3 regions of the Streptomyces monticola genome follow, and region 2 is predicted to be linked to each of the others. Evidence: riboswitches for the same ligand, from Rfam matches in the RefSeq annotation. Region 2 holds a riboswitch; each other region holds the start of a gene.
What was found. A riboswitch is a leader RNA that binds a small molecule or an ion and turns the genes downstream of it on or off. The one in region 2 is predicted to bind cobalamin.
Positions count from the first base shown of each region.

Region 1 (5,064 bases), on a different contig from region 2:
GCGGCCACGTTCTTCAGCATGTCCGTCAGTCTGCCGCAGGCTTGGCAGGAAGTCGATGGTGTATGACAGTCCTGCCACTGACCCCGAGGGCCCGTGCGCGCGAAAGTAGTGCGCATGGACAACACACACGCACTCCTCAACACACTCGGCGTCCTCGGGGTCTTCCTGCTTCTGGCGCTGCCCTCACTGATCGGATACGTCCACGACCGGCGGATTGACCGGCAGTTGAAGGCGGCGGAGCGGGGCCCGGTGCGGCCGGCGGCCCGGAACTCCTCGGCGCGTCAGAACTCGTCGTCGAACGACACCGAGCCCTCCACCGCCACCTGGTACGCGGACGGCCTGCGCTCGAAGAAGTTGGTCAGCTCCTGAACTCCCTGCAGCTCCATGAACGAGAAGGGGTTCTCGGAGCCGTAGAGCGGGGCGAAGCCGAGCCGGGTGAGGCGCTGGTCGGCGACGCACTCCAGGTACTGCCGCATCGACTCGGTGTTCATCCCGGGCAGGCCCTCGCCGCACAGGTCGCGGGCGAACTGCAGCTCGGCCTCCACCGCCTCCTTGAGCATGTCGGTGACCTGCTCACGCAGCCGGTCGTCGAAGAGCTCCGGCTCCTCCTTGCGGACGGTGTCCACGACCTCGAAGGCGAAGTTCATGTGCATCGTCTCGTCCCGGAACACCCAGTTGGTGCCGGTGGCCAGACCGTGCAGCAGGCCGCGGGAGCGGAACCAGTACACGTACGCGAAGGCGCCGTAGAAGAACAGGCCCTCGATGCAGGCCGCGAAGCAGATCAGATTGAGCAGGAAGCGGCGCCGGTCCGCCTGGGTCTCCAGGCGGTCGATCTCCTCCACCGAGTCCATCCACTTGAAGCAGAACTCGGCCTTCTCGCGGATGGACGGGATGTTCTCCACCGCCGCGAAGGCCGCGTTGCGGTCCTCGTGGTCGGGCAGATAGGTGTCGAGCAGCGTCAGATAGAACTGGACGTGCACGGCCTCCTCGAAGAGCTGACGGCTCAGGTAGAGCCTCGCCTCGGGGGAGTTGATGTGCTTGTAGAGGGTGAGCACCAGGTTGTTCGCCACGATCGAGTCGCCGGTCGCGAAGAAGGCGACCAGGCGGCCGATCATGTGCTGCTCGCCGGGTGAGAGCTTGGCGAGGTCGGTCACGTCGGAGTGGAGGTCGACCTCCTCGACGGTCCAGGTGTTCTTGATGGCGTCCCGGTAGCGCTCGTAGAAGTCCGGGTAACGCATGGGGCGCAGGGTCAGCTCGAAGCCCGGGTCGAGCAGATTCCTCTCGGCCTTCTCGGCCTTCTCGGCCTTCGCGGCCTTCGCGGTTGTCTCGGTCTTCTCGGGTGCGGCGGTCATTACTGGCAGGCCTCGCAGGACTCGGGGTTTTCCAGGGAGCAGGCGACGGCTTCTTCCGTCGTGGCCTGCGCGGGGACGGGAGTGGCCGGGTTCGAACCGGCGGCGCGGGCGATCCGGGTGGCCGGGCGCGAGCGCAGGTAGTACGTCGTCTTCAGGCCCTGCTTCCAGGCGTACGCGTACATCGAGGAGAGCTTCCCGATCGTCGGCGTCTCCAGGAAGAGATTGAGCGACTGTGCCTGGTCGAGGTACGGGGTGCGGGCGGCGGCCATGTCGATCAGGCCGCGCTGCGGGATCTCCCACGCCGTGCGGTACAGGTCGCGGATCTCCTCGGGAACCCAACTGAAGCCCTGCACCGAGCCGTTGGCCTCGCGCAGCGCCTCGCGGGTCTTGGCGTCCCAGACGCCGAGGCGCTTCAGGTCCGCCACCAGATAGGCGTTCACCTGCAGGAACTCCCCGCTCAGCGTCTCGCGCTTGAAGAGGTTGGAGACCTGCGGCTCGATGCACTCGTAGACGCCCGCGATGGACGCGATGGTGGCCGTCGGGGCGATCGCCAGAAGCAGCGAGTTGCGCATGCCGGTGGCGGCGATCCGCTCCCGAAGCGCCGCCCAGCGCTCGGGCCAGTGCTGCTGTACGCCGTAGTGGTCGGGGTGCAGGACACCGCGCGCAGTGCGGGTCTTCTCCCAGGCGGGCAACGGGCCGTTGCGCTCGGCGAGTTCGGCCGACGCCTCGTACGCGGCGAGCATGACGCGCTCGGCGATCCGGGTGGACAGCGCCTTGGCCTCGTCGGAGCCGAAGGGCAGCCGCAGCTTGAAGAAGACGTCCTGCAGGCCCATCGCGCCCAGGCCCACCGGGCGCCACTTGGCGTTCGACCGGCCCGCCTGCTCGGTCGGATAGAAGTTGATGTCCACGACACGGTCGAGGAACGTCACGGCGGTGCGCACGGTGGCGTCGAGCCGCTCCCAGTCGATGCCGTCGGCACCGGCGTCCGGGTCGACGAAGGCGCCCAGGTTCACGGACCCCAGGTTGCAGACCGCCGTCTCGCCGTCGTCCGTGACCTCCAGGATCTCGGTGCACAGGTTCGACGAGTGCACCGTGTGGCCGGGCTCGGCGGTCTGGTTGGCGGTGCGGTTGGCGGCGTCCTTGAAGGTCATCCAGCCGTTGCCGGTCTGCGCGAGGGTACGCATCATGCGGCCGTACAGATCCCGCGCGGGCAGGGTCCGCTGGGCGAGGCCCTTGGCCTCCGCCGCCCGGTAGGCGGCGTCGAACTCCTCGCCCCACAGGTCCACGAGCTCGGGCACGTCGGCGGGGGAGAACAGCGACCAGTCCTGGTCGGCGGCGACCCGGCGCATGAACTCGTCCGGGATCCAGTGCGCGAGATTCAGATTGTGGGTGCGCCGGGCGTCCTCGCCGGTGTTGTCGCGCAGCTCCAGGAACTCCTCGATGTCGGAGTGCCAGGTCTCCAGGTAGACCGCGGCCGCGCCCTTGCGCCGCCCGCCCTGGTTCACGGCGGCGACCGACGCGTCCAGGGTCTTGAGGAACGGGACGATGCCGTTGGAGTGCCCGTTCGTGCCCCGGATCAGCGAACCCCGGCTGCGGATACGGGAGTACGAGAGCCCGATGCCGCCGGCGTGCTTCGAGAGCCGGGCCACCTGGTGGTAGCGGTCGTAGATGGAGTCGAGTTCGTCGAGCGGTGAGTCGAGCAGATAGCAGCTGGACATCTGCGGGTGCCGGGTGCCGGAGTTGAAGAGCGTCGGCGAGGACGGCAGATAGTCCAGGCGGCTCATCAGGCCGTAGAGGGCCTCGACCTCCTCCAGGGCGCGCTCGCTTTCGCCCTCGGCGAGTCCGGCGGCCACCCGCAGCATGAAGTGCTGCGGCGTCTCGACGACCTTGCGGGTCAGCGGGTGCCGCAGCAGATAGCGGCTGTGCAGGGTGCGCAGTCCGAAGTAGCCGAAGCGGTCGTCGGCGCCCTCGTCGACAGAGGTGGCGATGAGCGCGTCGAGCCGGGCGCCGTGACGGCGTACGAACTCGGCGGTGCGGTCGGCGATCAGGCCCTCGCGGTGGCCGGTCGCGACGGACTCGGTGAAGGTGGTGACGCCCTGCGACGCGGCCTCGTCGGCGATGGCGAGCGTGAGCAGCCGGGCGGCGAGCCGGGCGTACGCCGGGTCTTCGGAGATCAGTCCCGCCGCCGCCTCCGTGGCCAGTTCGCGCAGCTCCGCCTCGTCCGAACCGGCGTTCCGGCCGCGCAGCGCGGCGGCCGCGACCCGGCCCGGGTCGGTGTCGGGCAGATCGGCGGTCAGCTCGGTCAGGGTGCGCAGGAGCGCGGTTCCGGGGGCGTCACCCGCCCGTTCCGGTTCGACCTGGTGGTCGGCACGGCGTTCCGTCTGGGGTGAGACGGGATCGGCTGGCGCGATGGTCACGTGGAGCACTCCCTCGCTCGGCTCGGGGCCTTGCGGGGGATGGCGGCGTAGCGGAGGCCTGGCGAACGGCACACCGCATCGCGTCCACCGGCCCATTCCGCGAGACCCGGACGTCGTTGGCACCCGAGCCGGGCGGCACGGGCGCACTGTCGACAGGTCTTCGGACTTGACGGGTACGCAAAAGCGCACCGATACACCGTTGCGGGACAGTTCCGGATTTGCACCGGATTCCCCTGCGACGACAGCGAGCACGAGCATACATGTGGGGGCCGCCTGTTGTGGCAGCCCCCATATGTTGTGTCGCGCTCCGGTGGTCGTGGCTCAGTCGTGGCCCGGCGGGGAGCCCGCTGACGGCTCGGCGGGAACCCTGCGGGAACTCGTCGAGGGCTCAGCGGGAGCCCGGCGGCGACTCAGCAGCAGCGGAAGCCCTCCCGCGGATCCGCCTCGCGCGCGTCCATCCGCTCGCGCTCGAACTCGCGCCGCGACATGACCTCGGTGCCGGGCGCACAGGCCCGGGCATGGGCGACATACCGGTCGTACACCGCCTCGCCCGTGAGCTCCCGCCACCAGTAACGGGCGCGCGCCCAGAAGGAGTTCGCGGTGCCCGGGGAGGCCGAGGAGTGCGCGGCGCCCGGGGAAGCCGGGTGGTGCGCGGAGCCCGGGGTGCCCATCAGGACGACCCGGACCCGGCGGGCACATCGTCCTTCGAGCCGCCGGCGTCGCCGCCGCCGGCTCCCACCGCCGCCAGCTCGGCCTTCTCCTCCTTGGTGGCCCAGAGCCCGGCGGGCGCGACCACCTTGGACTCGACGTAGGGCACCTCGGAGAGCTTGGCCGTACCGGGCTTGCGGATGGCCTTGACGCAGACCCGCGCCGCGTCCGCGAGGACGACCAGGATGAGGACCGCGAACAGGGCCGAAAGGACGCCGTCCACCGTGGAGTTGGTGACCACGGTGTGCATGTCGTCGACGGTCTTCGCGGGCGGCAGCGGATCCGCGCCCGAGTCGATCGCGGCCTGGTACTTGTCGCGCTGCGCGAAGAAGCCGACCTTCGGGTCGTCGGAGAACACCTTCTGCCAGCTCGCGGTCAGGGTGACCGCCGCGTCCCAGACCAGCGGAATGCCGGTCACCCAGGCCCACTTGAGGCGCCCGGACTTGATGAGCAGCGTGGTGCACACGGCGAGGGCGACGGCGGCGAGCAGCTGGTTGGCGATACCGAACAGCGGGAACAGCTGGTTGATGCCGCCCAGCGGGTCATGCACGCCGACCCACAGGAAGTAGCCCCAGCCGCCGACCACG
Region 1 covers NZ_JBHTCF010000004.1:166,287-171,350, reverse strand. The annotation lists gene ACFQVC_RS11940 (helix-turn-helix domain-containing protein) at 1-20, opposite strand, end outside; gene ACFQVC_RS11935 (hypothetical protein) at 115-369, shown strand; gene ACFQVC_RS11930 (ribonucleotide-diphosphate reductase subunit beta) at 282-1,238, opposite strand; gene ACFQVC_RS11925 (ribonucleoside-diphosphate reductase subunit alpha) at 1,352-3,769, opposite strand; cobalamin riboswitch at 3,904-4,027, opposite strand; gene ACFQVC_RS11920 (YbdD/YjiX family protein) at 4,180-4,440, opposite strand; gene ACFQVC_RS11915 (carbon starvation CstA family protein) at 4,440-5,064, opposite strand, start outside.
Region 1: another riboswitch for cobalamin. It lies ahead of ACFQVC_RS11925 (ribonucleoside-diphosphate reductase subunit alpha); the one in region 2 lies ahead of ACFQVC_RS03345 (energy-coupling factor ABC transporter permease).

Region 2 (5,064 bases):
CATGACGACCGTGGTGCCGGACTCTCGGAGCCGCCCCAGGGTGTCGAGCAGACGTTCCTGGCCGTCGGGGTCGAGGCCCGCGGTCGGTTCGTCGAGGATCAGCACGCGCGGACGCATCGCGACGGCACCGGCGATCGCGGTCCGCTTGCGCTGGCCGTACGAGAGCAGATGGGTGGGCCGGTCGGCCAGGGCGCCGATGTCGAGCGCCGCGAGCGCCTCGTCGACCCGGGCGCGCACCTCCGGGACGGGCAGGCCCAGGTTCATCGGCCCGAACGACACGTCCTGCCCCACCGACGCGGCGAACAGCTGGTCGTCCGGGTCCTGCACGACGAGCTGGACGGTGGTGCGAAGCCGGGTCAGGCCCGCGCGGTCGTAGGACACCGGCCGTCCCGCGAGGGCAAGGCGGCCCGTGTCCGGGCGCAGTCCGCCGCTGAGCAGCCGCATGAGGGTGGTCTTGCCGCTGCCGTTGCGCCCGAGCAGCGCGAGCGCACGGCCCTCGGACACGGCGAAGTCCAGTCCGCTGAGGACGGTCGGCCCGTCCTCGTACGCGTAGGAGGCACCGCTCAGCGAGACCAGCGGATCACGTGGATCCCCGGGCCCCGGCCCCTGCGGTCCGGCAGGGCCGCCGGGTTCACTCCGCTCGCTCATGACAGTGGGAACCTTTCCAGTACGAGGGTGAGGGCCGTCAGCGCCACCAGGAGCCCCGCGCTCCCGGCCACGAAGCGCCGCGATATCCGGGCCTCGGGCACGAGCACGCGCAGGGTGCCGTCGTAGCCGCGTCCGGCGAGCCCCGACTGCAGGCGGCCGGCCCGGTCGAAGGCGCGCACGAACGCGGTGGCGCCGAGCCCGGCGAGTGAACGCCAGGCGGCGCCGCGGGAGGTGTGGCCGAGGCGCGCGGCCTGGGCCTGCCGGATCCGGCTCATGGAGTCCAGCAGCAGAAAGCTCATCCGGTACGTCACGAGCGCGACGTCCACGACCGCCGCCGGTACCCCCGCCTTCACCAGGCGTGGCAGCAGATCCGACATCGGTGTGGTGAAGGCGAACAGGAGGACCCCGAGTGAGGCGGCCGAGGTGCGCAGGAGCAGGCCCCCGGCGCGCGCGGGGCCGCCGTCGGCGAGCGTCACGAAGCCGTCGGGGCCGCCGAGTTGGACCAGCAGGGTCAGGGCCCCCGTGACGCAGAAGCCGAGCGGGACGCGGTAGGCGCGCCACAGTTTGCGCGCCGGCACCCCGGCCGGGCCGAGCAGCGCCGTGGCCGCGGCGACGAGCACCAGGGCCGCGCCCGGCCACGGCGGCAGGGAGATCGCGAGCACGGTGAGGCCGAGGCCGAGCACGGCCTTGTCCACGGGGTGGCGGCGGCGCCAGCGACTGCTGTGCGCCGCCGCGTCGATGGGCAGCACGCGGGCTCAGTCCCGACCGGGTCCGGCGGTGGAGCCCTCCGGTGTCGATGACCGCTGCGACTGCTCCGACCGCTCTGACTGCTCTGACTGTTGCGACAGCTCCGATTGCTGCGACCGCTCCGACTGCGCCGCGGCCGCCCGCTGTTCGCCCTGCCGGCGCCCCCTGCGCAGCCCGAAGTAGTACGCGAGCACACCCGCGCCGATCGCCGCCTGCAGGGCGAACAGCGCCGACTCGATCTCGCCGGACGGTGGTTCGTACAGGGGCGAGAACCAGGGCTTGTAGTCCGGCTCGATCTCGGTGATCGCCGCCTCGGCCTCACCGTCGGAGCCCGCGAACGGCTCCTTCTTGTGGTCGCCGAGCCCGAGCGCCAGCGGCAGCACGGCGAGGGCCGCGACGGCGAGGAGGAGCAGGGCGTTGATCTTGGCGTTGCGGCTCATCGGGTACCGACCTCCGGCTCCGTGTCCTGCGGCGCCCCCTGCTCGGCGGGACGCCCGTTCTGCTGCCCGTTCTGCTGCCCGGTCTGGTGCTCGCTCTGCTGTCCGGTCTGCTGCACGGTCCGCTGCCCGCTCTGCTGTCCGTTCTGCTTGCGCTGCAGCAGCACTCCGAGCCGGGTGAGTTCGCCCTTGCTCGACTGCACGAGCAGCCGCATCACCAGGACGGTGAGCAGCCCTTCGCTGATCGCGAGGGGGATCTGCGTGACGGCGAAGATGCCCCCGAACTTGCCCAGGGCGCCCAGGAATCCGCTGGCCGGATCCGGGAAGGCCAGGGCCAGCTGGACGCTGGTGACGCAGTACGTCGACAGGTCGGCGACGAACGCGCCGAAGAACACGGCGACCATCAGTGGTGCGCCGTACCGCTTCAGGAGCCGGTAGGCGCCGTATCCCGCCCAGGGCCCGACGATCGCCATGGAGAAGGCATTGGCGCCCAGGGTGGTGAGCCCGCCGTGGGCGAGCAGCAGCGCCTGGAAGAGCAGGGTGATGGTGCCGAGCACCGCCATGATCGGCGGCCGGAACAGGATGGCGCCGAGCCCCGTACCCGTCGGGTGCGAGCAACTGCCCGTCACCGAGGGCAGTTTCAGGGCCGACAGGACGAAAGTGAAGGCACCGGAGGCGCCGAGGAGCAGGGTGCTCTCCGGGTGCTCCCTGACCTCACGGGTGAGGGAGCGGACTCCGTGGACGACGAAAGGCGCGGACGCGACGCTCCAGGCGACGGCGTGCGCCGGCGGGAGGAAACCCTCGGCTATGTGCATGGTTCAGCGGACCCTCTCCAGCACCTCGTGGATGGACAACGCACCTTGGCCGGTCTCCTGGCTGACGGGTCGTACCGCCCGTACTCCGCCTTCCCGGATGCGTATGCACCCAGTGGCTGCCCGCAGAGGGCTGGAGCCGGACTTCCCGATTCACAGTGGCGAGGGCCGCACCGGCATCACACCGGTTTCCCGTACACCAAGGCGTGGCGACCTTATTGCGCGAGCGCGGCGCTGACAACTGCGGCCGCCCGGCCGTGGTGGTGCACACGTACCTGCACCACCACGGCGTACGCCCTGCTGAGAGGGGGCGGCGCCCGTTCCGGGACGCGTCCGGGGAACGGTCAGCGCCCGCCGGCGGGCAGCGTCAGCGCCCCGTGGCGGGCAGGGTGGAGCGGACCTCGTGGGCGGCGGCGACGAGGTTCTCCAGGGCGGCGCGCACCTCCGGCCAGCCGCGGGTCTTCAGGCCGCAGTCCGGGTTCACCCAGAGCCGCTCGGCCGGGATCGCCCCAAGGCCCTTGCGCAGCAGGGCGATCGCTTCCTGTGTGCCCGGCACGCGCGGCGAGTGGATGTCGTAGACGCCTGGCCCGACCTCGCGCGGGTAGCCGGCGCCGGCGAGTTCATCGGCGACCTGCATATGGGAGCGGGCGGCCTCCAGGCTGATGACATCGGCGTCGAGGTCGTCGATGGCCCGCAGGATGTCGCCGAACTCGGCGTAGCACATGTGGGTGTGGATCTGGGTGCCGGGGCTCGCGCCGCCGGTGGCGATGCGGAAGGCTTCCGTCGCCCAGGCGAGGTAGGCGGGGTGTCCCGCGGAGCGCAGCGGCAGCGTCTCGCGCAGCGCGGGCTCGTCCACCTGGATCACCGAACTCCCGGACACCTCAAGGTCGTTCACCTCGTCGCGGAGGGCGAGGGCGACCTGCCGCGCGGTGTCGGCGAGCGGCTGGTCGTCACGGACGAAGGACCAGGCGAGCATCGTGACCGGGCCGGTGAGCATGCCCTTGACCGGCCGTTCGGTGAGGGACTGGGCGTACGTGGTCCAGCGCACCGTCATCGGCTGCGGCCGTGCGATGTCGCCGGCCAGGATCGGCGGGCGGACATAGCGGGTGCCGTAGGACTGCACCCAGCCGTGCTGCGTCGCGAGATAGCCGGTGAGCTGCTCGGCGAAGTACTGCACCATGTCGTTGCGTTCGGGCTCGCCGTGCACGAGGACGTCGATGCCGGTCTTCTCCTGGAAGGCCACGACCTCGCGGATCTCGGCCTCGATGCGCTGTTCGTACGCGTCCGGGCCGAGGCGTCCCGCGCGCAGATCGGCGCGGGCGGTGCGCAGTTCGCCGGTCTGCGGGAAGGAGCCGATGGAGGTGGTCGGAAGCAGCGGCAGCCGCAGCCGCTCGCGCTGGGCGGCGGCCCGCTCGGGATAGGCCTGGGAGCGGCGCGTGTCGGCGTCGGTGACGGCCGCGGCGCGGGAGCGTACCGCCGGGTCATGGGTGAGGGGCGATCCGCTCCTCGATGCCAAGTCGGCGCGGTTGGCGGCGAGTTGGGCGGTGATGGTGTCGGTGCCCCGGGTCAGGCCACGGGCGAGTGTGGCGATCTCGGCGGTCTTCTGCCGGGCGAAGGCCAGCCAGCGGGCGATCTGCGGGTCGAGGCCCCTTTCGGCGGTGGCGTCCAGGGGGACGTGCAGGAGCGAGCACGAGGCGGCCACATCGACGCGGTCGGCCAGGCCGAGCAGGGTGCCGAGGGTGGCCAGGGACTTCTCCAGGTCGTTGATCCACACATTGCGGCCGTCGACGACCCCCGCGACCAGGCGCTTGCCCGGCAGCCCGCCGACGGCGGCCAGGTCGTCGACCTGAGCGGCGGCGGGCCCGGTGAAGTCGAGGGCGAGTCCCTCGACGGGCGCCTTGGCCAGGACCGGCAGGGCCTCGCCGAGCCGGTCGAAGTAGGAGGCGACCAGGAGCTTCGGCCGGTCGGTGAGGGCGCCGAGATCGCGGTAGGCGCGGGCGGCGGCGTTGAGTTCGGCGGGGGAGCGGTCCTGGACCAGGGCGGGCTCGTCGAGCTGCACCCAGTCGGCGCCGCACGCCCGCAGATCGGCGAGGACCTCGGCGTACACCGGGAGCAGCCGGTCGAGCAGGGTCAGCGGCTCGAAGTCCGGCGCCGCGGCGGGGGCCGGCTTGGCGAGCAGCAGATAGGTGACCGGGCCGAGCAGGACCGGGCGCGGGGTGTGCCCGAGCGCCAGGGCCTGGGTGAGCTCGGCGGCCTGCTTGCCCGGGTCGGCGGTGAAGACGGTGTCGGGGCCCAACTCCGGGACGAGATAGTGGTAGTTGGTGTCAAACCACTTGGTCATCTCAAGGGGCGCCACGTCCTGGGTGCCGCGGGCCATCGCGAAGTACCCGTCGAGCGGGTCCGCGTCGACGGCGGCGCGG
Region 2 covers NZ_JBHTCF010000001.1:820,112-825,175, forward strand. The annotation lists gene ACFQVC_RS03330 (energy-coupling factor ABC transporter ATP-binding protein) at 1-648, opposite strand, end outside; gene cbiQ (cobalt ECF transporter T component CbiQ) at 645-1,397, opposite strand; gene ACFQVC_RS03340 (energy-coupling factor ABC transporter substrate-binding protein) at 1,404-1,835, opposite strand; gene ACFQVC_RS03345 (energy-coupling factor ABC transporter permease) at 1,832-2,647, opposite strand; cobalamin riboswitch at 2,678-2,863, opposite strand; gene metE (5-methyltetrahydropteroyltriglutamate--homocysteine S-methyltransferase) at 3,012-5,064, opposite strand, start outside.

Region 3 (5,064 bases), on a different contig from region 2:
CAGTTCGCTGGTGGGTTTCAGGGTCCCGGCGACCTGCCGGCCGTCCAGGTCGACCGCGACGGTGTCGGCGGGGGTGAGGCGGTCGTACGGGACGCCGCTCGGGGTGATGAGGATCCGGTCTCCCACGCGTACCGAGACATTGCCCGAGGTGCCGACGACCAGTCCTGCGGCGGCGGTTCTGCGGGCCGTCGCGACGAGGTCGGCCCAGGCCTCTTCTGCTTCTGCCATGCGGCGATCCTGCCAGGGTGCCGCCGCCCGCGGGCAGAGTGATGAGGGTCTCTTCCGAGGGCCGGCGGGACGGCTGAAGCGCTCCATAGAGGGATCGGCGCAAGGACCCCCGCCGCGGGACACCCCACCGCCTGCCTCAGTTCACTTTCCGTTCACCCAGGTTGCCTACGTTCCACGTGCCACTGACGTCGAACGATTGCCTGGGTAAATGGAACACATCACGCTGCTGCTCGCGATCGTGATCGTGACAGCTCTCGTGTTCGACTTTACGAACGGTTTCCACGACACCGCCAACGCGATGGCGACGACCATCTCGACCGGCGCTCTCAAGCCCAAGACGGCGGTGGCCATGTCCGCCGTGCTCAACCTCGTCGGCGCGTTCCTCTCCGTGGAAGTCGCCAAGACGATCTCCAGCGGGCTGGTCAGAGAAGACGGCATCCAGCCCGAAGTGATCTTCGCGGCCCTGGTGGGTGCCATTCTCTGGAACCTCCTCACCTGGCTGGTGGGACTGCCCTCCAGCTCGTCGCACGCCCTCATGGGCGGTCTGATCGGCGCCACCATCGCCTCCATCGGGATCAGCGGGGTCAACGGCGGTGTCGTCGTGACCAAGGTCCTGATCCCCGCGATAGCCGCCCCGCTCGTCGCCGGTATCGCCGCGCTCCTGGCCGCGAAGCTGGCGTACAAGCTCGGCAAGAACGCCGGTGAGAAGTCCAGCGCCAAGGGCTACCGCTCCGGGCAGATCGCCTCCGCCGGTCTCGTGTCCCTCGCGCACGGCACCAATGACGCGCAGAAGACGATGGGCATCATCACCCTGGCCCTGGTCGCCGGTGGCGCGCTCGCGCCCGGCTCCAACCCGCCGGTCTGGGTCATCGTCTCCGCCGGACTCGCCATCGCCCTCGGTACCTACCTCGGCGGCTGGCGCATCATCCGCACCATGGGCAAGGGCCTCACCGACCTGCAGCCGCAGCAGGGCTTCGCCGCCCAGACCTCGGCCGCCGCGGTCATCCTGGCCTCCTCCAACCTGGGCTTCTCGCTCTCCACCACGCACTCCTGCTCCGGCGCCGTCATGGGCGCGGGCCTCGGCCGCAAGGGCGGTGTGGTGCGCTGGTCGACCGCGACCCGGATGTTCATCGCCTGGGGCCTGACCCTGCCGGCCGCCGGACTGGTCGCCGCGGGCGCCGAGTTCGTGGCCCGCCAGGGCGACTGGGGCATCGCGGCCGTCGCCGTCTTCCTCGTCGCCTCCTGCGCCGCGATCTGGTTCATCTCCCGCCGCCAGGTGGTCGACCACACCAATGTGGTCGCCGACGACACGGACAGCGCCGGCGTGCCGGCCGAGCCCGCGGGCGTCGTCACCACCGCCATCGCCGCGGTCACACCGCCGCCGGCCGCCACGACCGCCGTGGCCGAAGAGGCGGACGACGTCCGCAAGACCACCGTCCACGCCTCGTCGGGCGCCGTCGCGGACCCCGCGCGGCCCGCCGGTGCGACCGTCTGAGCCCGGCTCACGGTCCGAGTTAAGGAACACGCATGATCGACATCGACTGGGCGGCGCTCGGCTCCGTCTTCGGCGTCAGCCTCGTGGCGACGGTCGCCCTGGTGGGACTGTTCACCCTCGGCATCGCCGGCCTCTCCAAGCAGGAGGCGGCCACGGCGCAGGGCGGCTCCGCGCCGCTCGCCCGCACCGGCGCCTACGCCTGCTTCGCGCTGTGCGCGGCGGCCGTGGCGTACGGGATCTTCCTGATCGTCGCCTGACGGCACCATCGCCGGTACCCGTACCGGTCGGATCCGCGAACCGCCCCGCGGCGGCCTCCACCCGAGGTCGCCGCGGGGCGGTTTTCCGTGCGCCGCGGACCGGTTCGCTGTGGGGCTCCGCACACTCTTCCGCCGCAGGTCAAACCTGAGTTGACGGGCGTTCGCGGGCGTGGTGGACTTCCGGAGCCCATACGGCGACATGGAGAGGAAGCCGGTGCGAATCCGGCGCGGTCCCGCCACTGTCACCGGGGTTCACCCGAACCCCGTGAGCCAGGAACTCTCGCCGCCGTATCCGTCGAACCAGGGCGCGGACCCTGAGTGAGGACAACATCGCCATGCACGGCTGCCGTTCGGCTGTCTCCAGTACGTCGTCCCGTACGTCCAGAACATCCAGTACGCCCAGTGCTGCCCGTACGTGCAGTACCTGCTGTGCCCCGCCCCTTCGAGGCGTGACGGCCGGCTGAACCCGTGCGTGCCGACCGTGTCTTCACGTACGGCGCCGCCGCCGGGCTCCTCGGCGACCTCCTGCTCGGCGACCCCCGTCGCGGGCACCCGGTCGCCGCGTTCGGCCGGGCCGCGGGTGCCGTTGAGCGAGTCCTCTGGCGCGACCACCGCGGGTGGGGCGCGCTGCACACCACCGTGTGCGTGGGCTCCGCCGTGGGCGCCGCCGCGCTCGCCGGCGCCGCCGTACGCCGCTCCCCCGCCGCCTCACTCGCGCTGACCGCCGCCGCCACCTGGGCCGTGGTGGGCGGTACTTCGCTCGGCCGTGAGGCGCGCGCCATCGGCGGTGCGCTCGCCGCCGGGGACATCGACGTGGCGCGTGAGCGGCTGCCGCATCTGTGCGGACGCGACCCCGCCGCCCTCGACGCGGACGGCATCGCGCGCGCCGTCGTCGAATCCGTCGCCGAGAACACCTCCGACGCCGTGGTCGGCGCCCTGGTGTGGGGCGCGGTGGGCGGAGTGCCGGGGCTCGTCGGGTTCCGGGCCGTGAACACGCTCGACGCGATGGTCGGTCACAAGTCGGCCAAGTACCGCCGCTACGGCTGGGCTTCGGCGCGGCTCGACGACGTGGCCGGATGGCCGGGGGCACGTCTGACGGCGGCGCTCGCGGTGGCGGCGGGCCGGGACCGGCGCGGGGCCGTGCGGGCCTGGCGCGCGGACGCTGAGCGGCATCCGAGCCCCAACGCGGGCCCGGTGGAGGCGTCCTTCGCGGGCGCGCTCGGGGTACGGCTCGGCGGGACCCTGTCGTACGGCGGGCGCGTCGAGCACCGGCCGGTGCTCAACTCCGCGGGGCGCCGGGCCGAAGTCCGTGACATCGAGCGGGCCGTGCGGCTTTCACGGCGCGTGAGTTGGGCGGCGCTCACCGTGTGTGCGGCCGCGCGCATCCTCGTACAGAAGAAGAGGCGTACCTCATGAGCGGTGGACTACTGGTCGCCGGGACCACATCCGACGCCGGGAAGAGCGTCGTCACCGCCGGGATCTGCCGGTGGCTGGCCCGCAAGGGCGTCGCCGTCGCGCCCTTCAAGGCGCAGAACATGTCGCTGAACTCCTTCGTGACACGCGAAGGCGCCGAGATCGGCCGTGCGCAGGCCATGCAGGCGCAGGCCGCACAGATCGAGCCGACCGCGCTGATGAACCCGGTGCTGCTCAAGCCCGGCAGCGACCGCAGCAGCCAGGTCGTCCTGATGGGCAGACCGGTGGGCGAGATGAGCGCACGCGGCTACCACGGAGGGCGCCAGGAATCGCTCCTCGGCACCGTCGTGGACTGTCTGGAGCAGCTTCGGGGCACGTATGACGCGGTGATCTGTGAGGGAGCGGGCAGTCCCGCCGAGATCAATCTGCGGCGTACCGACATCGTGAACATGGGCGTCGCCCGCGCCGCCCGCTTCCCCGTCGTGGTCGTCGGGGACATCGACCGGGGCGGGGTCTTCGCCTCGTTCTTCGGTACGACGGCACTGCTGAGCGCGGACGACCAGGCCCTGGTCGCCGGGTACTTGGTGAACAAGTTCCGCGGCGACGTGTCGCTGCTCGAACCCGGGCTCGACATGCTGGAGCGGCTCACCGGGCGGCGTACGTACGGCGTCCTGCCGTTCGCGCACGGGCTCGGCATCGACGAGGAGGACGGGCTCCGGGTGTCCTTGCGCGGGGCCGTACGCGAGTCCGTCGTCGCACCGCCCGTCGGGGACGACGTGCTGCGCGTCGCCGTGTGCGCCGTACCGCTGATGTCCAACTTCACCGATGTCGACGCCCTGGCCGCCGAGCCGGGTGTCGTCGTGCGGTTCGTGGACCGGGCCGAGGAAATCGTCGACGCCGACCTGGTCGTGGTGCCCGGAACACGCGGCACCGTCAAGGCACTTGAGTGGCTGCGCGAGCGCGGCCTCGCGGACGCCCTGGCACGCCGGGCCGCCGAAGGGCGGCCGGTGCTGGGGATCTGCGGCGGCTTCCAGGTGCTCGGCGAACACATCGAGGACGATGTCGAGTCGCGCGCCGGGGCCGTCGACGGGCTCGGCCTGCTGCCCGTGCGGGTCCGGTTCGAGAGCGAGAAGACCCTCGCCCGGCCGGTGGGCGAGGCACTCGGCGAGCCCGTCGAGGGCTACGAGATCCACCACGGAGTGGCCCGGGTGACCGGCGGCGAGGCCTTCCTCGACGGCTGTCGCGTCGGCGCCGTGTGGGGCACCCACTGGCATGGCTCGCTGGAGTCCGACGGCTTCCGGCGGGCGTTTCTGCGGGAGGTGGCGCGGGCCGCGGGACGGCGGTTCGTGCCCGCCCCCGACACGTCGTTCGGCGCGCTGCGCGAAGAGCAGCTCGACCGGCTCGGCGATCTGATCGAAGAACACGCGGACACGGATGCGCTGCTGCGCCTCATCGAGACCGGCGCGCCGTCCGGTCTCCCGTTCATTGCTCCGGGGGCACCCTCATGACCGTTCTCCTTCTGTCCACCGCCGACACCGATCTGCTCGCCGCGCGGGCCTCCGGTGCTCCGTACCGGATCGGCAACCCGACCCGGGTCCATGTCACCGAGGAGCTGCCCGGGCTCATCGAGGGCGCCGACATCGCCGTCGTACGTCTCCTCGGCGGCAAGCG
Region 3 covers NZ_JBHTCF010000008.1:287,385-292,448, reverse strand. The annotation lists gene ACFQVC_RS20935 (class II aldolase/adducin family protein) at 1-228, opposite strand, end outside; gene ACFQVC_RS20930 (inorganic phosphate transporter) at 437-1,723, shown strand; gene ACFQVC_RS20925 (hypothetical protein) at 1,759-1,980, shown strand; cobalamin riboswitch at 2,137-2,282, shown strand; gene ACFQVC_RS20920 (cobalamin biosynthesis protein) at 2,449-3,396, shown strand; gene ACFQVC_RS20915 (cobyric acid synthase) at 3,393-4,901, shown strand; gene cobN (cobaltochelatase subunit CobN) at 4,898-5,064, shown strand, end outside.
Region 3: another riboswitch for cobalamin. It lies ahead of ACFQVC_RS20920 (cobalamin biosynthesis protein); the one in region 2 lies ahead of ACFQVC_RS03345 (energy-coupling factor ABC transporter permease).